DNA from 3 places in the Streptomyces sp. NBC_00984 genome. Region 1 is predicted to be linked to each of the others. Evidence: riboswitches for the same ligand, from Rfam matches in the RefSeq annotation. Region 1 holds a riboswitch; each other region holds the start of a gene.
What was found. A riboswitch is a leader RNA that binds a small molecule or an ion and turns the genes downstream of it on or off. The one in region 1 is predicted to bind cyclic di-AMP.

Region 1 (7,823 bases):
GCGATCCTCCACTCGCTCCAGCGGGGCGCGAACCCGATGAAGCCGCCGGCGGTCCACGGGAAGGCCACGTCCGCACCCCGTATCTCCGAGACGAACCCGTCCTGACGCGGACGGACGAAGGCCGGGCGAACCCGAGTGGTCAAGAGAGCGCCGGACATGGCGTAGAGTTGTGTTTACCGACGCGGGGTGGAGCAGCTCGGTAGCTCGCTGGGCTCATAACCCAGAGGTCGCAGGTTCAAATCCTGTCCCCGCTACTGAAGAAGTCAGGCCCGGCACGCATACAGCGTGCCGGGCCTGATTCGTTGCGGTCCGCACCTCGGGTGTCGCCCCATTGGCCGAAGAGGAGTCGCCGCTTCGTTCCGCTCCGGCGAGCCTGGGAGTGGGGCGCGGTACCGTCCGCAGCCGCGCGCGTAACCGGGCAGGAGACCACAGGTGTGGAAGCGGGAGAAGCGGCGTGGCAGGCATGCCGGGGGCGGTACCCGGCAGTTCGTACGCACGCTGCCCGCCCTGATGATTCTCGGCGGGCTGGTGTTCGACGCCCTCACCCCGCCGACCTTCACCGCCATTCCGTTGTTCGTGGCCGCTCCGCTGATCGCCGCTCCGTTCTTCTCGCTGGCCAGCACCATCCGCACCGGTGTCGCCGCGATGCTGGCCGTCATCGCGCTGCGGCTGTTCAGCAATACGTTGCCGCAGGCCGTGCCGCTGATCGAGCTGCTCACCCTGGGCACCGTCTCGGTCCTCGCGGTCGTGATCAACGGGGTCGTGCGGCGCAGCAACGAGCAGCTGGCCTCCGCGCGGTTCGTCGCGGCGACGGCCATGCGCGCGGTGCTGCCGCAGCCGGCCGACCGGACCGGCGGACTGCAGGTCGCGGCGCGGTACGAGGCGGCGCAGGCGGACGAGTTCGTCGGCGGCGACCTGTTCGCCGTTTCGGACACCCCGTGGGGGGTGCGGCTGGTGGTCGGGGACGTACGGGGCAAGGGGCTCGACGCCGTGGAGACGGTGGCGGTGGTCATCGGGGCGTTCCGCGAGGCGGCCGAGCAGGAGTCCTCGCTGGAGGGGGTGGCGAGGCGGCTGGAGCGCGCGCTGGCCCGGGAGGAGGCGCGACGGGGCGGGCTCGATGTGCTGGAGGGCTTCATCACCGCCGTGCTGGCCGAGATCCCGTCCGGGCTGTCCCGGGTGCGGATCGTCAACCGCGGTCACCCCGAGCCGATCCTGCTGCACCCGGACGGGGCGCTGGAGGTGCTGAAGCCCTCCGTGCCCGCGCTGCCGCTCGGCATGGGCCTGGGGGTGTGGGCGGAGCGGACGGACGAGTGGGATCTGCCGGCCGGGACGACCCTGCTCCTCTACACGGACGGCCTCTCCGAGGCGCGGAACGCCGACGGGGTCTTCTACGATCCGGCGGCCCGGCTGCGCGGGCGGATCTTTCCGGGGCCCGAGGAGCTGCTGTCCGCGCTGACCGATGACGTGCGGCTGCACACGGGCGGCGAGACGACCGACGACATGGCGTTGCTCGCGGTCGTACGTCCCGCGGAGGGGCAGCCGGACCGGCGGAGGACCGTGCGGATCGTCGGCGCGGAGACGACGTGAGGGGCGGGGCGCGAGACGTGAGGGGACGGGACGGGCGGCGTGAGGGGACGGGACGGGCGATGCGAGGGGCGGGACGCGCGATGTGGAGGCGGCGGGACGCGCGATGCCACCGTGCGTAATCGAAAGGCGCCGCTCCGCATAACGTTTGACGCAACGTCAGAATCGGGGTAGTGGCTGAGGGCCGGTCAACTCGTCCGATTCCACCCGACTGTGTCCCGTAAAGTCCAGGCCAAAGACGTGAACGATCAGTGGGAACAGCTTGGAATACGGCCCCGGTGTCTATTAACGTTCGATAACGCAGCGCGGTCGTCCCAGCCGTCATCAATGGCGGCACCGTGCGCGAGCGCCGAATTCCGCAAGGGAACCGGGGAACCACCTACATGGGGTGAATCGGACACCTGTGTCTCGTGAGAGACGGAGGGGCCCGTAGGAGACCTTCCTGCTCCGAACCCGTCAGCTAACCCGGTAGGCGAGAAGGAAGGAAAGGAGTGCGCCCCCGTGGCGTCCAACAAGCCTGCCCCCGAGGCCCCGTACCGGTTCGATCCCGACTACGGCACCGGTTATGGCGCCGACTTCGGCCCCCGGCCGGACTCCGGCCACGGCGCCGATTTCGCACCCACCGGGACGGCGACGGCGTTCGGAACCGACTACGGCACCGAGCCGGGCGGCGACTTCACCGGTGAGTTCGGCAGCGACTTCCGCGCCGACCTCCGCGCCGACTTCCGCGCCGACGGCAACGACGTTGAGTCCGAACGCGGTTGGGACGAGTGGAACCCCACCGAGGAGTCCGTCCGCCCGGTACGCGGCAGGCACCGCGTCGCCAAGCAGCGCAACGGACTCGCCCGCAGCTCCACGGTGCTGGGTGTCGGCGTCATAGCGGCGGTCGGCGCGGGTGGCATGGCCACCGCGCAGGGCAAGCCGCCGGTCTCCATCTCCGTGCCCGACGCCATCTCGGACAACCTCCCCGACGCCAAGTCCCTTCCCGGCGTGGGCTCCCTGTTCTCCGGTGAGTCCGAGGCGGACAAGGCCGAGATCGCAGCCGCTTCCGCCCCGCTCACCACCGCCGGCCTCACCACCGCCGAGGCCGAGCAGGGCGCGACGGACGCCGGCGAGGCGCTCCGCGCCCGCATCCTCCAGCAGGCCGAGCAGCAGCAGGACGCCGCCGCCGCCGAGGCCAAGGCGACCCAGGAGAAGGAAGCCGCGGAGAAGGCGGCCGCCGAGGCCAAGAAGCAGCAGGGCGAGGCCAAGGCCAAGGCCGCCGCCGAGAAGAAGAAGGCGGAGGAAGAGGCCAAGAAGAAGGCGGAGGCCCTGCGGCTCGCCAAGCTCGCCGCCAGCTACGCCATCCCGACCTCCTCGTACACGATCACCTCGACCTTCGGCGAAGCCGGCTCGATGTGGTCCTCCGGCTACCACACCGGCCTCGACTTCGCGGCTCCGACCGGCACCCCGATCAAGGCCATCCACAGCGGCACGGTCAAGTCGGCCGGCTGGTCCGGTGCGTACGGCTACCGCACGGTGCTGGAGCTCGACGACGGTACGGAGCTGTGGTTCTGCCACCAGTCCTCGATCGGCGTCGGTGTCGGCCAGAAGGTCAGCACCGGTGAGACGATCGGCCGGGTCGGCGCGACCGGCAACGTGACCGGGCCGCACCTCCACCTGGAGGTCCACACCGCCGGTGGTTCGGGCATCGACCCGATGGCCTGGCTCCGCGGCAAGGGCCTCAACCCCTGAGGCGACGCCCGCCCCGATGAACCCCGGCAGTCCTGACGCTCACCCCCCGACGTCAGGGCTGCCGGTCTGTTGTGAGCAGTGCGGGGATCTCTTGCGGGGGCCTCCTGCGACCGGTCCGGAATCCGTTGTGAGTGGCGCGGGGATCGGTCACGACCGGTCCGGAGAACGGCGGGCACCCGGAATAGCGGACCCGCCGGAATTCGTTGTTCCACCCATGACTTCTCTTCGTAAGCTGGGCTCCTCCGACCTTCAGGTCTTCCCGCTCGCCCTCGGCGGCAACGTCTTCGGCTGGACCGCGGACGAGGCGCAGTCGTTCGCCGTGCTGGACGCGTACGTCGCGGCCGGAGGCAACTTCATCGACACCGCCGACGGCTACTCCGCCTGGGTGCCGGGCAACGAGGGCGGGGAGTCGGAGACGGTCATCGGCAAGTGGCTCGCCGGCCGCTCCGACCGCTCCGACATCGTCGTCGCCACCAAGGTCTCCACCCACCCCTCGTACCAGGGGCTCGCGCCCGCCAACATCAAGGCCGCGGCCGAGGCGTCGCTGCGTCGGCTCGGCACCGACCACATCGATCTCTACTACACGCACTTCGACGACGAGACCGTCCCGGTCGAGGAGATCATCACCGCCCTCGACCAGCTGGTGAAGGAGGGCAAGGTCCGGGAGATCGCCGCCTCCAACATCAGCCCCGAGCGGCTCCAGGCCTCCCTGGACTTCTCGGAGCGCGAGGGGCTGGCCCGCTACGTGGCCCTGCAGCCGCACTACAACCTGGTCTCCCGCGACACCTACGAGGGCGAGCTCCAGGACACGGCCGCCCGCGCCGGGCTCGCCGCTGTGCCGTACTTCGCCCTGGCCTCCGGCTTCCTCACCGGCAAGTACCGTCCGGGCGCCACGGTGGAGAGCGCGCGGGCCGAGAGCGTCGGCCAGTACCGGGACTCGGAGCGGGGCCAGAAGGTCCTGGCCGCGCTGGACAAGGTCGCTCAGGAGCACGACGCCCAGATCGCGACCGTCGCGCTGGCCTGGCTCGCGTCCCGCCCGACCGTGGCCGCGCCGATCGCCTCGGCCCGTACGGTCGAGCAGCTGCCCGCGCTGGTGGCCGTCGCGGACCTCTCGCTGACCGAGCAGCAGCTGGCCGAACTCACCGAGGCATCCGCCTGACACACGCACCGACCGCACCGCTCCCGAGCCTGCGGCGGCCCCTCGTGGACGCGGTGCGCCGAAGCCCTCAGTGCTGAACCGGCCTGTTCCGGGCCGATTGCCGTGGCGGCAGCATGTATGGGTTGTAACCGGCGCCGTACTGCGGGTACGGCGCCGGGACCGCCCACGGGGGCGGCGGGTACGAGGGGCGCAGGCGGCCCGTCGCCTGGGCCGCGTATGCCAGGGCGGGGGCGGCCACCTCTCTGCGTTGCCAGAGGTGGTGCAGCAGCTCCAGCTCGCGTTCGGCGAAGTCCGGGCCGGCCGCTCCGCGGCGGGCCTGCAGACGCAGCGAGGCCAGTGAGGTCGCGAACGACTCGTACTCGGCGACGGCCTGCGCGGCCGCCTTCCCGTGGGCCTTCGCCGCGGCCTTCGCCTGAGCACTCGGCTGGGCAGCGGGCCAGGAACCGGGGGCGGGGCCGTACGGGCTCTGCGGGCTTCCCGGGGCGGTGACGGCGTACCGTCGGCGGGCCGCGTCGCGGGCCAGGCCGCGGGCCCGCATCGAGGAGAGGGCGAGCGGCTCCGCCGGGGTCAGCCAGCCCGCCGCCGCGTAGGCGGGCAGCTCGGCACAGAGCGCACGCAGCTCCCGCAGGCGGGACCAGATCGCCAGCCAGGTCACCAGGCCGAAGACCGGGACCATGAACACTCCGTACACGGCATAGAAGCCGTACGGGCTGAAGACCGCCGACCCGTTCCAGAGCGAATGCATGCCCATGGCGAGGACGAGCCCGAGCAGCGGCAGCGCGATGCGGCGGAGGCGCCGGCGTCGTGAGCCGGCCGCGGCGAGCCCGAAACCTATGCCGGTCAGCACCGTGAAGAGCGGGTGCGCGAACGGCGACATCACCGCCCGCACGAAGAATGTCGCGGCCGTCACCGATACGACGCCCGAGGTGCCGATCTGCTGGTCCTCGCCGAAGGCGTTGCCGAGGTAGAGGATGTTCTCGGTGAAGGCGAAGCCGCTCGCGGTGATGCCGGCGATCACGACGCCGTCGACGATCCCGGTGAAGTCCCGTCTTCGGAACAGGAAGATCAACAGGGCCGCGGCGGCCTTGGCGCTCTCCTCGACGACCGGGGCTATGACCGTGGCACCGAGGGTGTCGGCGTTGGACGGGTCGGCGGTGGCCGTGGCTATCCAGCGGGTCGCGAAAGAATTCGCGAGGATCGCGACCAGGGCGGCGGCGAACGCACCCCAGGCGAAGGCGAACAGCAGATTCCGCCAGGGGCCCGGATCGACCCGGTCCAGCCAGCGGAACGCCGCCACCAGGAGCGGTACGGGCAGCACGGCGAGACCGAGGCCGACGAGAAAGCCCTGAGTGCCGGTCTGATCGCGGACCAGGGCCAGGATCGCCAGACCGCAGAGCGCGAGCACCGTGAACACGGCCGCGATACGGAACGTCCGGCTGCGCCACACCATGCCGACGCGGCGCGGCCGGTAGCGCCAGTGCCTGCGCTCCGGCACGGCAGCCAGGATCTCGCCGACCCGCTGCTCCTCGAGGAGCGGGACGGCCGGCTGCGACTGCCGCTGTTGGACAGACCCGTCGGACACCACGCAATGACCCTAACCAGCGGCACTGACACCTGACCATGGGGCGTCCGCGCCCGACCGCGGGGCGCCCGGCCCGCCACGGGGCCGGAGCCGCGTGCGGGTCTCAGCTGCGGGCGAAGAGCAGGTCGTGCACGACATGGCCCTTGTCCAGGCCCTGCCCCTCGAACCGGGTCAGCGGCCGGAACGCGGGCCGGGGCGCATAGCCGCCGTCCGCCCGGGTGTTCTCGAAGAGGGGGTGCGCGCTCAGCACCTCCAGCATCTGCTCGGCGTACGGCTCCCAGTCGGTCGCGCAGTGGATCACTGCCCCCGGCTTCAGCCGCTGCGCCACCAGATCGAGGAACTCCGGCTGGATCAGCCGGCGCTTGTGATGTCGCTTCTTGGGCCACGGGTCGGGGAAGTACACCCGCAGCCCGTCCAGCGAATCCGGCTTGAGCATCTCGCGCAGCAGGATGATCGCGTCGCCGTTGGCCACCCGGACGTTGGACAGGCCGTTCCGGTCCGCGAGGCCGAGCAGATTGCCCTGGCCCGGGGTGTGCACATCGACGGCGAGGATGCCCGTGCCCGGGTCGTCGGCGGCCATCCGAGCGGTGGCCTCGCCCATGCCGAAGCCGATCTCCAGCACGACCGGGAGCCCGTCGAACAGCTCGGGCAGGTCGAGGACGTGCTGCCCGTCGATGTCCAGGCCCCACTTCGGCCAGAGCCGCAGCAGGGCTTCCTCCTGGCCGGGCGTGACACGGCTGCGGCGCGGCTGGAAGCTGCGGATCCGGCGCTCGTGGTGCGAACCGGCCGGGTCGACGGCGGGCCCGCCCGGGAAGCGCGGCTCCTGGCGCAGCCTGCGCTGCCGCTCGAAGGAGGCGGCGCGCAGATCGTCCGGGATCCCGGCAGCGGACGAGGAGAGGTTCTCGGGGGAGTCCCCGGAGAGACTCTCGGAGGGGTTCATGGGCTCAGACACAATGCCCCGATTCTACGGCGGGCGGTCTCCACCCCGTCTCCCGTGCCCGGAGCAGCGCCCTGCGTGCCACCTCCCGCCCGATGGGCAGCGAAGCCGTGGCGGCGGGCGACGGTGCGTTCAGTACGTGGACGGTGTGCGGGGCCTCGCGGATCAGGAAATCGTCCACCAGGGTGCCGTCCCGCAGCACGGCCTGGGCCCTGACCCCGGCCGGGGCCGGTCTCAGATCGGCCTCCGTCACCTCGGGCAGCAGCCGCCGTACGGCCTGGGTGAAGGCCTGCTTCGACAGCGAACGGCGCACCTCGCCCGCCCCGTACCGCCAGTGTCTGCGCGCGATCTGCCAGGTGCCGGGCCAGGCCAGGGTGTCCGCCAGCTCGCGCGGGCGTACGACCGGCCAGCCGTACCCCTCGCGGGCCAGCGCCGGCACCGCGTTCGGCCCGACGTGGACGCTGCCGTCGTGGCCCCGGGTCAGATGGACCCCGAGGAACGGGAACGCCGGATCGGGCACCGGATAGACCAGGCCGCGCACCAGCTCCGGCCGCGCCAGCTCGTAGTACTCCCCCCGGAAGGGCACGATCCGCATCCCCGGGTCGTCGCCCGCGAGCCGGGCCACCCGGTCGCAGTGCAGCCCCGCGCAGTTGACCAGCACCCGGGCCCGGACCACCACGCCGTCCGCCGTGCGCACCGCCACGCCCCAGGGGCGCCGGTCGATCGCGGTGACCTCCGCCCCGTAGCGGATCACCCCGCCGGCGCCGCTCACCTCGGTGGCGAACCGGGCCGCGACCGCCCCGAAGTCGCACACCCCGGTCGACCCG
Region 2 (7,823 bases), 3.5 Mb from region 1:
CCGCTTCCCTGTCCTCTGCTGTCCGCCGCCGCACGCTCGCGGCCGCCGGTACCGTCGCCGCCCTCGCTCTGACGCTGGCGGCCTGCGGTTCCTCCGACGGCTCGAAGTCCGACGGTTCGTCCATGCCCGGCATGAACCACGGCTCGCGCAACGCCTCCGCACCGGCCACCCCCGGCGGTGCGTTCAACGACGCGGACGTGACGTTCGCGCAGCAGATGATCCCGCACCACCAGCAGGCCATCGAGATGGCGAAGCTGGCCGACGGCCGCGCCTCCGACCCCGAGATCAAGAAGCTGGCCACCGCGATCGAGAAGGCCCAGGACCCCGAGATCAACACGATGAAGGGCTGGCTGACTTCGTGGGGCAGGCCGCTGCCCGCGTCCTCGTCCTCGATGGGTGACATGCCCGGGATGGACCACGGCTCGGACGGCTCGGGAATGCCCGGAATGATGTCCGGCAAGGACATGGGCGACCTGGCGGCCGCCAAGGGCAGGGACTTCGACAAGAAGTTCGCCCAGCTCATGATCGGCCACCACCAAGGCGCGGTCACCATGGCCGAGGACGAGCAGAAGAACGGCGACAACGTCGACGCGAAGAAGCTCGCCGGCGCTGTCGTCACGGCTCAGACCGCCGAGATCGAGCAGATGAACAAGATCATCGACCGGCTCTGATCCCGGCAGGGGTGCGGGCCTCCCTCGCATGACGGTCCGGATGCCGTCATGCGAAGGCCCGCACCCTCGGGCCTCTCGTCCCGATCAGGCCGGGCTCGCGTGCTCCGGCGCCGCCAGCAGATCACCCACCTCCTGTGCGGTGGTCTCCCGGAGCTCCTCCGCGACCAGCAGCCACCGGGTGATGCCGACCGATTCGAGGAACGGCAGATCGTGACTGGCGATCAGCAGTGCGCCCTCGTAGGACTCCAGCGCACCGGTCAGCTGCCGCGCGCTGGCGATGTCGAGGTTGTTGGTCGGTTCGTCCATCATCAGCAGTTGCGGGGCCGGTGCGGCGAGCATCGTCGCCGCGAGGGCGGCACGGAAGCGTTCTCCGCCCGACAGCGTGCCCGCCGGCTGCTCCGCGCGCTTCCCCCGGAACAGGAAGCGCGCGAGCTGGGCACGGATGTGGTTGTCGGTGACCCCGGGCGCCATGCGGGCCACGTTCGCCGCGACGCTCAGCTCCTCGTCCAGCACATCGAGCCGCTGCGGAAGGAACCGCGTCGGCACGAAGGTCCTGGCCTCGCCGGACAAGGGGGCCAGCTCACCGGTGATCGTGCGCAGCAGTGTCGTCTTCCCGGCGCCGTTGCGACCGACGAGCGCGATCCGCTCGGGTCCCTGCACCCGGAGACTGCCCTCGCGCAGCCTGCCGAACCGGGGGCGCAACTCGTGCAGGTTCAACACGCTGCGTCCGGCGGGCACCGCCGTGTGGGGAAGACTCACGCGGATCTCGGCATCGTCGCGGATCGCGTCCGCGGCCTCCTCCCGGCGCTCGCGCGCCTCGCCGAGCCGCTCCTCGTGGACGCCGCGAAGTTTGCCCGCCGACTCCTGCGCGGACCGCTTGCGGCGGCCGGCCAGGATCTTCGGGAGGCTCCCCTCGGCCTCGATCTTCCTGCCGTTCCTCTGGCGTCGGGCCAGCTTCACCTGGGTCTCCTCCAACTCGCGTTTCTGGCGGCGCACATCGGCTTCCGCGGCCCGCAACATCCGTCCGGCGGCCTCCTGTTCGGTGGCCACGGCCTCCTGGTACGCGGACCAGCCACCGCCGTACCAGTTCACGGACCCGGCGCGCAGTTCGGCGATGCGGTCCATGCGCTCCAGCAGTTCGCGGTCATGGCTGACCACGACCAGTACGCCCGAGCGCCAGGAGTCGACGGCCTCGTAGAGCCTCCGGCGCGCGAACATGTCGAGGTTGTTGGTGGGCTCGTCCAGGAGGAGGACATCGGGACGCTCCAGCAGCAGCGCTGCCAGGCGCAGCAGGACAGTCTCCCCGCCGGACAACTGGCCGACGGTGCGGTCCAGTTCCACGCCGCCGAGTCCGAGTGAGCCCAGTGTCGCCAGGGCCCGTTCCTCCACGTCCCAGTCGTCGCCGATCCTCTCGAAGTGCTTCTCGTCGACGTCGCCGGCCTCGATGGCACGCAGCGCGTCGCGCCGTTCGGCGATGCCCAGGGCCCGGTCCACCCGCAGTGTCGTGTCGAGGGTGATGTTCTGCGGAAGGTGGGCGAGGCTGCCGCCCACGGTCACCGAGCCCTGGGACGGGCGCAGCCGACCGGCGAGCAGCCGCAGCAGTGTGGACTTGCCCGCGCCGTTGGTGCCGACGAGACCGATGCGGCCCCGGCCGATGCTGAGCGAGAGGCCGTCGAAGACGGTCGTGCCGTCCGGCCACCGGAAGGACAGGGCCGAGCAGGTGAGGGAGGCGTGGGGGGTGGTGGGTGTCGCCATGGTGTTCCTCGCATTCGCAAGCGCAGTGATGGGGGCTTCGTATGCGAGCACCACGCGGCGACCGAGCAGCAGAGAAAGGTGCGGCGTCCGGAAGACAGAGGGACGGTTCATGCACCGAGGTCGCATCCACGCGGGGTCACGGGCAGCGCGGAGCGCTGCTACAGCGTGACGGGCGTACGGGCTGTGCCGTACGGCGCGATGTTCGCGAACCTCAGATGCGCAACGTCCACCTCTATCGGAGACAACAGGACATCAAAACCTTAACCACGGGGAGGAGCGATGGCAATGCCATGGCAATGCCTCGCGGTTTCGGGTGGGGCCTGGGCGTGGGCCTCGAACGACGACGCGTAAGCGCTGTGTGTGCGATCCAGGGCAGTTGCCCTTTTGGGCGATTAGGGGGCATTTGATGCAATTGTTGCTTTCGGGCATAGGGCGATATGCCCCTTTTGGGATTTCGTGGCGCGAGTCACGTTCGAGCCCTCGAATGTCGCACCGTGCAATTCGGTTCCCTTTCCGCGCAAGGAAAGCGAACCGTTCCATGTGAGGTGGATTACCCCGATTCCGATGACTCGATCTTGTAAGTGAATTGCGTTCGGAAATCAGGGGCTTGTCCCTTTCGGTCCTTCTCGCCTACGGTCACCGTCAATCCGGACGGAACGCCGAATCCTGCCGCCGCCCGGCATTCCCATCCACTCGTGTACGGCAGGAGCGGGGAACCCAGGTAAGCCGCCGATCCGGTATCCGGAACGGCTCGGGGTGAAGTCGCATTCGTGTGCGGCCAGGCATCTCCAGCCCGAACCCGACAGCTCACCTCGCAGGCGACGGAGAGGAATCCATCATGACCTCAACGGGTACGTACCGTCGTCGCAGGCCCACCTCGCTGACCAGGGGCTTCATCGCCCTGGGCACGGGTGCCGCCGTACTCGTGCTTCCGCTGATCGGTGCCCACGCCGCCTCGGCGGCGCCGGCGCAGACCGTCCGTGCCGCCGCGCCGACCGCGGCGTACACCGACGATCTGGACGGCTGGATCAAGGAGTCGCTGGCCGTCATGGCCCAGCACGGCATCCCCGGCAGCTACAACGGCATCCACCGCAACGTCATGCGCGAGTCCTCCGGCAATCCCCTCGCCATCAACAAATGGGACTCGAACGCCGCCGCCGGAACGCCGTCCAAGGGCCTCCTCCAGATCATCGATCCGACGTTCCGGGCCTACCACGTGCCCGGCACGGCGATGGACAGCTACGACCCCGTCGCCAACATCACGGCAGCGTGCAACTACGCGGCCGCCAAGTACGGCTCCATCGACAACGTCTCCGGGGCCTACTGACATACGGAACGGGCGGTCTCCGGGCCGTCGCCCCCGCGGTCACCCCAGCCGCGGGGGCGTCCAGTCGGCATGGCGCAGGATCGTGCGGACGGTGACGCGGGACGGTGCGAGGCGCAGCGCCGTGTTGCGCAGCGCGACGGCCGCCGGCCGGGACAGCCGCTGACCCATCCGACCGGCCCGGCGGGCGGCTCGGGCGACCGACTGGCTGCGGGGCCGGCGTTCGGCGTCGTAGCGGCCGAGCGCCGACTCGACAGTGGGCTCGGTGCGGAGTGCGGCGGCCAGTGTCGCCGCGTCCTCCAGGGCCTGGCACGCCCCCTGGCCGAGGTGCGGTGTCATGGCATGGGCCGCATCGCCGAGCAGGGCGACCCGGCCCACCGCGTAGGAAGGGAGCGGGACGACCAGTTCGTCGACGTCATGGTGCAGGACGGCGTCGGGCCGGGTTGCCGCCAGCAGCGCGGGAATGGGGTCGTGCCAGCCGCCGAACCTGCGGCGGACCTCGGCAAGGGGATCCGGATGGCGCACACCGGCAGGGGCGTTGAGCACCGCGTGCCACTCGGCCCGGCCGTCCGTGAAGGCGATGTGGCCGAACTCGGCCCCCGGCCCCCAGGTGAGCTCGAAGTCGGTACTCAGGCCGACCGGGGACTCGGTGATGGCGCGCAGCACGGTCGAGCCGCTGTAGGCCGGACCGGGGTGCCCCGGGAAGAGCCGGGAGCGCAATCCGCTGCCGATGCCGTCGGCGGCCACGGCCAGATCCGCGTCGAGGAGGGTGTCACCGGCGGTGAGGCGCACCCGCGAGGCGTCGGAGCGGTCGACGGACGTCACCTCGGCTCCGACGAGCAGGGACTCGGGAGGCAGTGCCTCGCGCAGCAGCCGGTGCAGCGTGGCCCGGGGGATGCCCACGATCGGGGTCCCCAGCTCGCGCTCCAGTGCGGCTCCGTCCATGCGTGCCAGCAGACGTCCGCCCGGGGTGCGGGTGCCGCCGGTGTACTGCGGCCGTGCTGCCGCACGCACCGGCCCGCCGACGCCGAGGGCGTCCAGTGCGCGCAGGCCGTTCGCATGCAGGGAGATGCCCGCGCCCGCGTCGTCGAGGGTGCGGGCGCGCTCGACGACCGTCGCCTCCCAGCCGATGAGTCGCAGCCCGATCGCGGCGGCCAGTCCGCCGATGCCTCCGCCGACAACCACCGCGCTGTTGCCCATGCCGGGTCCCCTCTCCTGCGCCGCCCAGGCCTTCTACGCCTGTAGAAGGAGAGTACTACGCAGTCTCTACAGGTGTAGAAAGGGGGATGACCACAGATCGACGAACCCTCCTCGCCGATGCCGCCATCGACGTGCTGGCCGAGGCAGGGATGCGCGGCCTGACCCACCGGGCCGTGGACCGGGCGGCGGACCTGCCGCCGGGCACCACCTCGGCGTACTTCCGTACCCGGCAGGCGCTGCTCACCGGGCTCGTCCGGCGGCTCGTCGCCCTCGACCAGGCGGAGTTGCAGGCGGCCGGCGAGCAGGCGGGGATGCCGCGCGACGCCGACGAACTGACGGACGGGCTCGCCGGCTTCGTCGGGCGGCGGCTGGCCGGTCGGGGTCGGCAGAGGTCGCTCGCCCGCTACGCGTGCGCGGTCGAGAGTGTGCGTCACCCGGAGCTGCGGGAGATCCTTGTGCCGCGCGAGAACGCGGCACGCGAGGCCGTGCGGGCGTTCCTGGAGGCGCAGGGCGTGGCCGACGCCGAGGGCCGGACGCTCACGCTGCTGGCCTGCGTGGACGGGCTGCTGTTCGACCGGCTGGTGGGCGGCGGGGGAGTGCCGAGGGACGAGATCGCGGGGGTGGTCGCCGCCGCGCTCCGCGAGGCGTGATCGTCGACGCGCCGGCGTCACTCCTGGGCGGGCTCCGCCGCTTGCTCCCGGGCGGGGCGGGGCGGCACGGGAACGGTGGCCGCCTCACCCTTCCGGACCGCCTGCACCACCGCATCGTGCAGGCGACGGCTGTCCTCCTCCGAACAACACGGCACAGGACTGCCCGACATGGTGAACCAGTCGATCGCACCCGTGTACTGCACGGTCACCTGGGCCAGGTCATCCGCCCAAGTCGTGTGAACGGTCAGGTCCCCGGACAGGACACCGACCTCCTCCGTGAGCACGCCACCGTGCCCGGAGAACACACCGCAAGTCGTCCACGACGCCCAAGCCATGACTCCAGGCTGGCACCAAGACCGCGGATGCGCGACCCGCGGGCTCCACGCCCCGATCGCGCCCGCTCGTGCGGGACACCGCCCCGCCCTTCCGGATGCTGGATATGGGGGAAACTTTCCATCGGGCCGGGCTGCGGTTCCCGCACCCGCCGATCCCCGGACTATGACGCGTTGTTAACGCCAAATCGTCGCATCGGCCCCTCGGAACAACGAATTCCGAAGGTGAATACCTCTTGACCTGCGGAACACGTCAGGATTGCATGTCGCGCTGGGAGCGACGAAACCACTCACCACGTCCTCGTCTGGAGGCGATACCGCTCCCGTGCTCAGACACCGCACCTGTTGATCGGAACCGCACGATGACCGAAACGCTCAGCGCTCCCCAGGCGCTCGCCCCAGCGACCGGCCCCACTCCACAGAAGCTCAAGCGTTCCATCGGCGTCGTGGGCGGAACTCTGCTCACGCTCTCCTGCGTGACGCCCGCCTCGACCCTCTTCGTGGTCGTCCCGGACCTGTTCTCCAGCCTCGGCACGTACACGGCCCTCACGATCGCCATCGGCTCACTGCTCTGCATCGCGGTCGCCTTCTGCTACTCGGAGCTGGGCACGCTCATTCCGAGTGCCGGAGGCGAGTACGCCATGGTGTCGACCATGGCGGGGCGGCTCGCCGGGTGGCTCGTCTTCGTGCTCTCGCTGCTGGTCGTGATGATCGTGCCACCGGTCATCGCCATGGGAACGGCCGACTACCTCGCACCCATCGTGCACATTCCGGCCCCCGTCGCGGGTGCCGGCGTCATGGTGCTCGCCACCCTCGCCGGCCTCCTCGACCTGCGCGCCAACGCGTGGATCACCGGAATCTTCCTCGTCCTCGAAGTGATCGCGGCAGGTGTCGTCGCCGTTCTCGGCTTCGCCCACTCCGAGCGCGGTGCGTCGGCGCTGGTGCACGGGTCGGTCGCCTCGCCGGGCGGCACGAGTTCGACCGTCACCGCGATGATGGTGGTCTCCGGTCTCGCGATCGCGCTCTTCATCACCCAGGGCTTCTCCACGGCGGTCTACCTCTCGGAGGAGCTGGAGAACCCGCGGCGCAACGTGGCCCGCACCGTGCTCGCCACCCTCGCCATCTCCACGGCGGTCATCCTCGTCCCGGTCATCGCCATCACGCTGGGCGCCCCGGACCTGGCGGCCCTGACCTCGGGCGACCTCAACACCATGGTCGCCGCCTGGTCCAACTCGGCCGTCGGTACCTTCGTCAGCCTCTGCGTCGCCCTCGCGATCATCAACGCGGGCATCGTGATGGTCATCCAGAACTCGCGGGTGCTGTTCGCCTCCGCCCGTGACAAGGCATGGCCCGCGCCGATCAACCATGCCCTGTCCCGACTCGGCCGGTTCGGGTCCCCGTGGGTCGCGACCCTGGTCGTCGGCGTTCCCGGAGCGGCGCTCTGCTTCGTCAACCTCGACACCCTGTACGGCGTCACCGGCGTATCCGTCACCGCCATGTACCTGCTGGTCGCCGTCGCGGCCCTGCTCTGCCGCCGCGGCACGCACCGCGAGGCGCCGGCCTGGCGCATGCCGCTGTGGCCCGCGATCCCCGTGCTGCTGATCGCCGTGCTGGCGTACATCCTGACCCAGCAGGAGACCGAGTACCTGCTGTGGACCGGCGGGATCACCGCGGTCGCCACGCTCTACTGGGCGCTCTACCTGCGACCCCGCCGGGAGACCCGCTGGCTGGTCAGCATTCCGGAGGACGCGCAGTCCTGACCCGGACGTGTTCCGTGCGGTGCCCGGCCCGTCGGTGGAGATCATCCGCCGGCGGGCCGCGCCCGTGCCGCCCGCCACGCCCCGGTGCGAGGGCCTGGATCCGGCCATCCGGGGCCCGTCACCGGACCCGA
Region 3 (7,823 bases), 670 kb from region 1:
CCAGCGGGTCCGCACCCTGGTCACCCTCGGCACACCACACGGTGGAACGGCCGTCGCCCCGCTGGCGAGCGCTCACCCCATCGTGCGGCAGATGCGTACGGGGTCCGCGCCGATCGAGGAGCTGCGCATGCCCGCGCCCGGCTGCCGTACCCGGTTCGTGAGCTTCTGGAGCGAGCTCGACCGGGTGATCGTCCCGGCCGAGGCGGCCTGCATCGACCATCCGGATCTCGACGCACAGAACGTACGCGTCACCGGGATCGGCCATCTCGCACTGCCGGTGCATCCGGCCGTCGCCGCCGCGGTCCGGCAGGCACTGGAATCCCGCGACCCGACGACCGAAACCATCGGAACCACAGGCACCGCAGGCACCACAGGCAAGGCAGGGGCCGCAGGGGCTGCATGAGCCGCACGGACCGGTGGAGACCCCACAAATAGAACGCGTTTCGAACATAGAGCCAAGGCTGTGTGCACAGTCCGTCGAAAGACGGCCGATTGCCCGTTTCCTGAGTTGCCCATGCCCGCCGAAGATTGTCGGCGTCACGTACCGCCGGGTACAGTCGCGGCCACTGCTCCCCCTGGGATCCCACCGCCGGAACCCAGAGCACAGGTCCTGCTGCCGAGGCGAGAGAGAAGTTGGTGAACGACCAGCACCCCCACGCCGGGTACGCCGGATACGACAGCGAAGCGACCGGCAACTTCGACAGCGATCCGCTCTTCGGCTCGCTCCCCGGCGGCCACGACGGCGCGTACGGCAGCGGCTACGGCGCCGGGCAGTCCGGATACAGCGGCCAGTACGACTCCACGCAGTGGGACACGGGTGCACACCCGACCACCTCGTACGACGCCTACTCCCCGTACGCCGCGCAGCCCCAGCAGCAGTACGAGGCGGGGCCGACGTACGAGACCACGGCCACCTGGACGCCCGCCGACTACGGCACGGAAGCGACCACGGCCACCACCACGTTCGCCGGCATCCCGGCCCAGGGCGGCGCCCCGGACACCACGGGTCAGTGGGACACCAGCGGCTGGCACACGAACGACCCGTGGGCCACGAGCGAAACGGCCGTATACGACAGCGGCGCGTACGACGCCACCGCCTGGAACACCGGCGCCACGCCCGAGCACGAGCAGCAAATCACGCAAACCGCGGAAACCGCACAGGTGTCGTACGAAGCGCCCCCGGCACACGAGGCGCACGGAACCTACGAGTCGTACGCCGACCTGGGCTCCTACGACCCCTACGAGCCCTATGTCAACGACAGCACGGACAGCGCGGTTGACCCGGGCGACGCAGATGACGCAGATGACTCGGGCGTCACAGGGCTCGCGGACGCCGCAGACGCCGCGCCCGGCTCGCGCCGCACCCTCAGCCGCCCCGCCACCCGCAACGGCGGAGGCAGCCGCAGCCGGCGGCGTTCCCCCGCGAAGCGTTCCGCACTCCTCACCGTCGCCATTCCCTCTGCCTGCGTGATGAGCGTGGCCGGAATCGCCGCGGCCTCCGTCGGCGGACTGGGCGGCGAGGACAAGAAGGACGACAACACCACCACGATGGCGGCGGCCGACCCCGACTCCGTCAAGCCGGTCGCGGCCAACAACAAGCTGGACACCCAGCTCGCCAACCTCAGCGCCGACGCCGAGAACTTCGCCGACCGCGCCAGCCGTACCCAGGAGCGCATCGACCTGCGGGAGCGGCAGGCCGCCGAGAAGAAGAAGCGCGAGGTGGAGGCCGCCCGCAAGGAGGCCCTGCGCCCCAAGTACGTCATGCCGGTCAAGCGGCACGGCCTCAGCGCGTACTTCGGCCAGGCGGGCGTCAACTGGATGTCCGTGCACACGGGCATCGACTTCCCCGTCCTGGAGGGCACGCCCGTGATGGCCGCGACGGACGGCACCGTGCGCACCCAGCTGAACAGCGCCTACGGGAACATGGCCATCGTCACCATGGCCGACGGGACCGAGACCTGGTACTGCCACCTCAGTGGCACCAAGATCCGCTCGGGCCCGGTCAAGGCCGGTGATGTCATCGCGTACTCGGGCGACACCGGGAACTCGACCGGCCCGCACCTGCACTTCGAGGTGCGCCCCGGTGGCGGACCGGCAGTGGACCCGCTGCCCTGGCTCCGCAGCCACGGCGTCAACCCGACCTGAGCCCAGCGGGGCGGGGGCCGCGGCCCCCGCCCACCCGCCGGCTCCGTCTACAGCTTCTCGACCGGCGCGTATCGCAGCAGCAGCTTCTTGGGCCGCTCGTCTCCGAAGTCGACCGTGGCCTTCGCCTGGTCCCCGACGCCCTCGACCGCCGTCACCGTGCCGAGCCCGAACTGGTCGTGCGTGACCCGGTCACCGACGGTCAGCGTGATCGTCGGCTTGTCCGAGGTCCGCCGGGTCGCGAAGCCCGAGGGTCCGGAGCGCGCACGCGACGCGGACAGCGACGACGTGATCCCCGAGGTCGGTCCGGCCGGAGCCGCCATCGGCCCGGTCCGCTTCCATTCCAGGTGCTGGTCCGGGATCTCCTCCAGGAACCGCGACGGCGGGTTGTACGAGGGCTGTCCCCACGCGCTGCGCATGGCGGCCCGGGTCAGATAGAGCCGCTCACGGGCCCGGGTGATGCCGACGTACGCGAGCCGCCGCTCCTCCTCCAGCTCCTTCACCTGGCCCAGCGCCCGCATGTGCGGGAAGACGCCATCCTCCATGCCGGTCAGGAAGACGACCGGGAATTCGAGGCCCTTCGCGGTGTGCAGCGTCATCAGCGTGATGACACCGGAGCCGTCCTCGTCCTCGTCGGGGATCTGGTCGGAGTCGGCGACGAGCGCGACCTTCTCCAGGAACTCGGCGAGCGTGCCCGTGCCCGTGGCCGCGGCCGCGCCCGTGCCCGCGTCCTCCTCGCCGGCCGCTCCCCGCTCCTGCTCGAATTCGAGGGCCACGGCGGCCAGTTCCTGAAGGTTCTCGATCCGGGTCTCGTCCTGCGGGTCGGTGGAGGCCTGCAGCTCGGCGAGGTAGCCGGTGCGCTCCAGGACGGCCTCCAGGACCACCGCGGGGCCCGCGCCCGACTCGACGATCGTGCGCAGCTCCTCCATCAGCGTGTTGAACCGCTTGACGGCGTTGGCCGACCGGGCCGCCATGCCGTACGCCTCGTCGACCCGGCGCAGCGCCTGCGGGAAGGTGATCTTCTCGCGCAGGGACAGCGCGTCGATCATCGCCTCGGCCCGGTCGCCGATGCCGCGCTTGGGCACATTGAGGATGCGGCGCAGCGGGACGGTGTCCTCCGGATTGGCGAGGACACGCAGGTAGGCCAGGATGTCCCGGACCTCCTTGCGCTCGTAGAAGCGCACGCCGCCGACGACCTTGTAGGGCAGGCCGACGCGGATGAAGATCTCTTCGAAGACACGGGACTGGGCGTTCGTACGGTAGAAGATCGCGACGTCGCCGGCCTTGGCGTCGCCCGCGTCGGTCAGCCGGTCGATCTCGTCGGCGACGAACTGCGCCTCGTCGTGCTCGGTGTCGGCGACGTAGCCGGTGATCCGGGCGCCGGTACCGGCGTTCGTCCAGAGGTTCTTGGGGCGGCGGCTCTCGTTGCGCTCGATGACCGCGTTGGCGGCGGACAGGATCGTCTGCGTGGAGCGGTAGTTCTGCTCCAGGAGGATCGTCGTCGCGTTCGGATAGTCCTCCTCGAACTGGAGGATGTTGCGGATGGTCGCGCCGCGGAAGGCGTAGATCGACTGGTCCGCGTCACCCACGACGCACAGCTCGGCCGGGGCGTCGCCCTCGCCCGCCGGGCCGACCAGCTCGCGTACGAGGGTGTACTGGGCGTGGTTGGTGTCCTGGTACTCGTCGACCAGGACGTGCCGGAAGCGGCGGCGGTAGTGCTCGGCGACGTCCGGGAACGCCTGGAGCAGGTGGACCGTCGTCATGATGATGTCGTCGAAGTCCAGCGCGTTGGCCTCGCGCAGCCGGGACTGGTACATCGCGTAGGCCTGGGCGAGCGTCTTCTCGAAGCCGTCCGCAGCCTGGCCGGCGAAGGTCTCCTCGTCGATCAGCTCGTTCTTCAGGTTGGAGACCTTGGCCGTGAACGACTTCGGCGGGAAGCGCTTCGGGTCGAGGTCGAGATCGCGGCAGACCAGGGCCATCAGCCGCTTGGAGTCGGCGGCGTCGTAGATCGAGAACGACGAGGTGAAACCGAGCCGCTTGGACTCGCGGCGCAGGATGCGTACGCACGCGCTGTGGAAGGTCATGACCCACATGGCGTTGGCGCGCGGCCCGACGAGCTGCTCGACCCGCTCCTTCATCTCGCCCGCGGCCTTGTTGGTGAAGGTGATCGCCAGGATCTGGCCGGGGTGCACCCCGCGCTCGGCGAGGAGGTGGGCGATCCGGTGGGTCAGCACCCGGGTCTTGCCCGAGCCGGCCCCGGCGACGATGAGCAGCGGGGATCCGGCGTGGACGACGGCGGCGCGCTGCTCGGTGTTCAGCCCGTCGAGGAGCGCCGCGGAGTCGATGACGGGGCGGTGCGCGCCGTCGCGGTAGTAGGCGTCCCTGGGCGGCGGGGGCCCGTCGAACACGCCCGCGAAGAGGTCCTCCGGCACCGCTTCGGGTGCGGAGTCCTCGGGGGGCGGCGGGGGCTCTTCCTCCGAGTGCTGGAGGCCGGCCAGGAAGCTGTCGTCAAAGAGGCTGCTCATCGCTTGTCGAGTCTAGGCCGCCGCACCGACACTCGGAGGCCGCATGACCAACCGCACACGACCGACGGCACACAAAGAGAGCGGGCACCCACCCCCCGTAAGGGAATCCGGCTACCGGCGCCCCGCTCCGGCAAGGTCACGAAAATGTATCGGGCATATCGAACATCAACCTTCACAGCGGCACCATGGGTTGGCTAGCGTGCTCGACCGGGCGGCCCGTACCCCCTTGAGGCGAACCACGCCGAGCGGGCGCCCCCGCCGAATCCGGGCTGCCCCCGCGGGAGTTCGGAACCGGGGACCCACACGCAGTACCGGGGTGAATCGGTCCTTATCCCCCACTCGGACCGTAGGGCAGCCTTCCGTTCCGCCCGAACCCGACAGCTAGGGCCTGTCCGGCGGATCAGGGTCGGACAGGGGCGCGGCGGCTGGTGCGGTGCATCGCAAGGCGCCGGAGCGTCCTAATAGCGGAGCTATTCGGACGTTTCGGCAACGCTGCGAGGTGCCGTGTCAGCCGCCGCGACCCCGGCCATGATCCGCCGGACAGGCCCTAGCCCGGTAGGCGGTCCACGGAAGGAGATGCCGGCCTTGGCGTCGCATCGCAAACCGCGCACCCGGGTGCGCACCACCGCACCGGCCGTCGGGCTCACCACGGCGGCCCTGGCGTCCGTGACCCTGCTCTCCACGCAGAGCGCCATGGCCGCCCCGGATCCGAAGCCCGGCGTCGAGGACGTCCAGAAGAAGGTCGACGACCTCTACCGGCAGGCGGGCACCGCGACCCAGCAGTACAACCAGGCGAAGGAAGCCTCCGCCGCCCAGCGCGCCAAGGTCGACGCCCTGCTGAACGACGTCGCGAAGCGCGCCGACAAGCTCAACGACGCGCGCAGGACGCTCGGCACCTACGCGGCCGCGCAGTACCGCAGCGGCTCCATCACGCCGAGCGCCACGTTCTTCCTGGCCGACGACCCGCAGTCGTACTTCGACCAGAGCCAGTTGATGGACCGGATGACCAGCCGGCAGCAGAAGGCGATCACGGACTTCCGTACGCAGCAGGCCAAGGCGTCGACGAAGCGCGCCGAAGCGGTGCGGAGCCTGGAGACGCTGACGACGACGCAGACCACACTGCGCACCAGCAAGCAGAACGTCCAGAAGAAGCTGGGCGAGGCGCGCACGCTGCTGTCGAAGCTGACCGCCGAGGAGAAGGCGCGGCTCGCGGCGATCGAGCGCAAGAAGGAGGCGGAGGCCAGGCGCAAGGCGCAGGAGCTGGCGAAGCGGCAGGCCGCCGCGAAGGCCGAGGCCGACCGCAAGGCCGAGGAGGCCGCGAAGGGGTCGGGGGGCGGTACGGGGACGGGCACCGGGACCGGCTCGGACAGCAGCGCCACCACCAAGGCGGAGAAGGTCCTCGCCTTCGCCAGGGCCCAGCTGGGCAAGCCGTACGTCTGGGGCGCGACGGGCCCGGCGTCGTACGACTGCTCCGGACTCACCCAGGCGGCGTGGAAGTCCGCGGGCGTGGACATCCCGCGGACCACGTGGGACCAGGTCAAGATCGGTACCCGGGTCGCCACGGCGGATCTGCGGCCGGGGGACCTCGTCTTCTTCTACGACGACATCAGCCACGTCGGCATCTACAAGGGCGACGGGATGATGATCCACGCGCCGAAGCCCGGGGCGAACGTGCGCGAGGAGTCGATCTACTACATGCCGATCTACGGCAGCGTGCGGCCGGCGTAGCGGCTCGCACCGTCACCCCCGGCCGTCGGACGGCCGGGGGCCGGGGGCCGGGGGCCGCACGGCGGGATCAGGTCCAGAGCGTGGCGATGAAGATGTTGAGCATCGTCAGCCCGCCCACCGCCGCGAAGGCGCCCTTGTCGGCCTTCTCGTCGTCCCGCTTGATGTAGACGAGCGCGAGGACGACGACCAGGACCAGCAGCTTGACGCCGATCTTGATGTTGTTCACGTGGTTGCCGTCGGCCTCGTTCAGCCCGACCAGCGCGACACCGGTGACCAGCATGGTCAGCGCACCGTGCAGCATCGCCGGGACGAACCGGGCCGTGCCCGCGCCCATCGCCTTCACCTGGGTCAGGAAACCGCCCAGCAGGGAGGCGATACCGATGATGTGCAGGGCGACGAAGACATGAATGAGTACGTCCATGAGGCCGCAGCCTAGCCCTGGCCATATCACCACTCGACAGGCAGGTACACCTTCCCGACCACTTCGCTCGCGCCTGCACCAATTGCCTTACTCTGGTGCAATTTTTCCGATCACTGGACGACATTGCCACGCCAAATTCAGACAATAAGCGTCATTACGACTCCTGCCCGTGCCCCGGGTTTAGCGTCCCTGATCAGGTGACCGGCTTCACCGCTGCTCCGTACGCGGACGGCGCACCGGTCGCCCCGCCGAGAGATCGGGCGGGCCCGCCGGTAGCCCCCGGCGGGCAGTCGTCAGGAAGGACGCACGCCCTCGTGGCAGCGCATCGAAAACCCAAGCAGCGCCCGTACACCGGCCCTGCTGCCCGCACCGCGGCAACCCTCGCCTTCGCCGGGGCCGCCACCGCCGCGGTACTGCCCGGACCGGCACACGCCGATCCGCAGCGCACCCCCGCCCAGGTCAAGGCCGAGGTCGACCGGCTGTACCACGACGCGGAGGTCGCCACCGAGCAGTACAACGGCGCGAAGGAGAAGGCCGCCGCCGCGGAGGACGCCGTCGACACCCTGCGCGACGAGGCCGCCCGCAGGACCGAGCGCCTCAACGCCTCGCGCGACGCGCTGGGTTCGTTCGCCGCCGCGCAGTACCGCACCGGCGGCCTCGGCACGTCCGTGCAGCTGGCGCTCTCCTCCGATCCCGACCAGTACCTGGAGCGGGCGTCGTACGTGGACCGGATCGGCGACCGCCAGGCCGCCGCGCTCAACAAGGTCCGGCGGCAGGTCGCCCGGATCGCCACACTGCGCTCGCAGGCCAAGGGAGAGCTGGCCGCACTGGCCGCCCGCCGGGCCGAACTGAAGAAGCACAAGGCGACGATCACGGCCAAGCTGGCCGACGCGCAGCGGCTCCTCGACCGGCTGAGCCCGCCCGAGCGCACCGCCTACGAGAACTCCGACCACGGATCGGCCGACGGCGCGCGTGCCGACCGGAGCACCGCGCGCGGCTCCGTCCGG

Region 2: it holds a riboswitch for cyclic di-AMP, as region 1 does, so the genes downstream of both, OG520_RS03255 (transglycosylase SLT domain-containing protein) here and OG520_RS18925 (M23 family metallopeptidase) in region 1, are expected to answer to the same signal.
Region 3: it holds a riboswitch for cyclic di-AMP, as region 1 does, so the genes downstream of both, OG520_RS15615 (NlpC/P60 family protein) here and OG520_RS18925 (M23 family metallopeptidase) in region 1, are expected to answer to the same signal.

Annotation. Positions count from the first base shown of each region.
Region 1 covers NZ_CP108734.1:4,273,530-4,281,352, reverse strand. Annotated here, with positions in the region: gene OG520_RS18940 (SPFH domain-containing protein) at 1-105, shown strand, start outside; tRNA gene OG520_RS18935 (tRNA-Met) at 181-254, shown strand; gene OG520_RS18930 (PP2C family protein-serine/threonine phosphatase) at 433-1,587, shown strand; cyclic di-AMP (ydaO/yuaA leader) riboswitch at 1,922-2,074, shown strand; gene OG520_RS18925 (M23 family metallopeptidase) at 2,086-3,318, shown strand; gene OG520_RS18920 (aldo/keto reductase) at 3,533-4,477, shown strand; gene OG520_RS18915 (PrsW family intramembrane metalloprotease) at 4,545-6,059, opposite strand; gene trmB (tRNA (guanosine(46)-N7)-methyltransferase TrmB) at 6,163-6,999, opposite strand; gene lhgO (L-2-hydroxyglutarate oxidase) at 7,004-7,823, opposite strand, start outside.
Region 2 covers NZ_CP108734.1:781,439-789,261, reverse strand. Annotated here, with positions in the region: gene OG520_RS03265 (DUF305 domain-containing protein) at 1-671, shown strand, start outside; gene OG520_RS03260 (ABC-F family ATP-binding cassette domain-containing protein) at 756-2,426, opposite strand; cyclic di-AMP (ydaO/yuaA leader) riboswitch at 3,074-3,260, shown strand; gene OG520_RS03255 (transglycosylase SLT domain-containing protein) at 3,265-3,753, shown strand; gene OG520_RS03250 (FAD-dependent monooxygenase) at 3,793-4,950, opposite strand; gene OG520_RS03245 (TetR/AcrR family transcriptional regulator) at 5,037-5,600, shown strand; gene OG520_RS03240 (hypothetical protein) at 5,618-5,935, opposite strand; gene OG520_RS03235 (APC family permease) at 6,295-7,692, shown strand.
Region 3 covers NZ_CP108734.1:3,602,878-3,610,700, forward strand. Annotated here, with positions in the region: gene OG520_RS15600 (esterase/lipase family protein) at 1-403, shown strand, start outside; gene OG520_RS15605 (M23 family metallopeptidase) at 637-2,145, shown strand; gene pcrA (DNA helicase PcrA) at 2,193-4,667, opposite strand; cyclic di-AMP (ydaO/yuaA leader) riboswitch at 4,914-5,080, shown strand; gene OG520_RS15615 (NlpC/P60 family protein) at 5,244-6,395, shown strand; gene OG520_RS15620 (hypothetical protein) at 6,463-6,816, opposite strand; gene OG520_RS15625 (NlpC/P60 family protein) at 7,131-7,823, shown strand, end outside.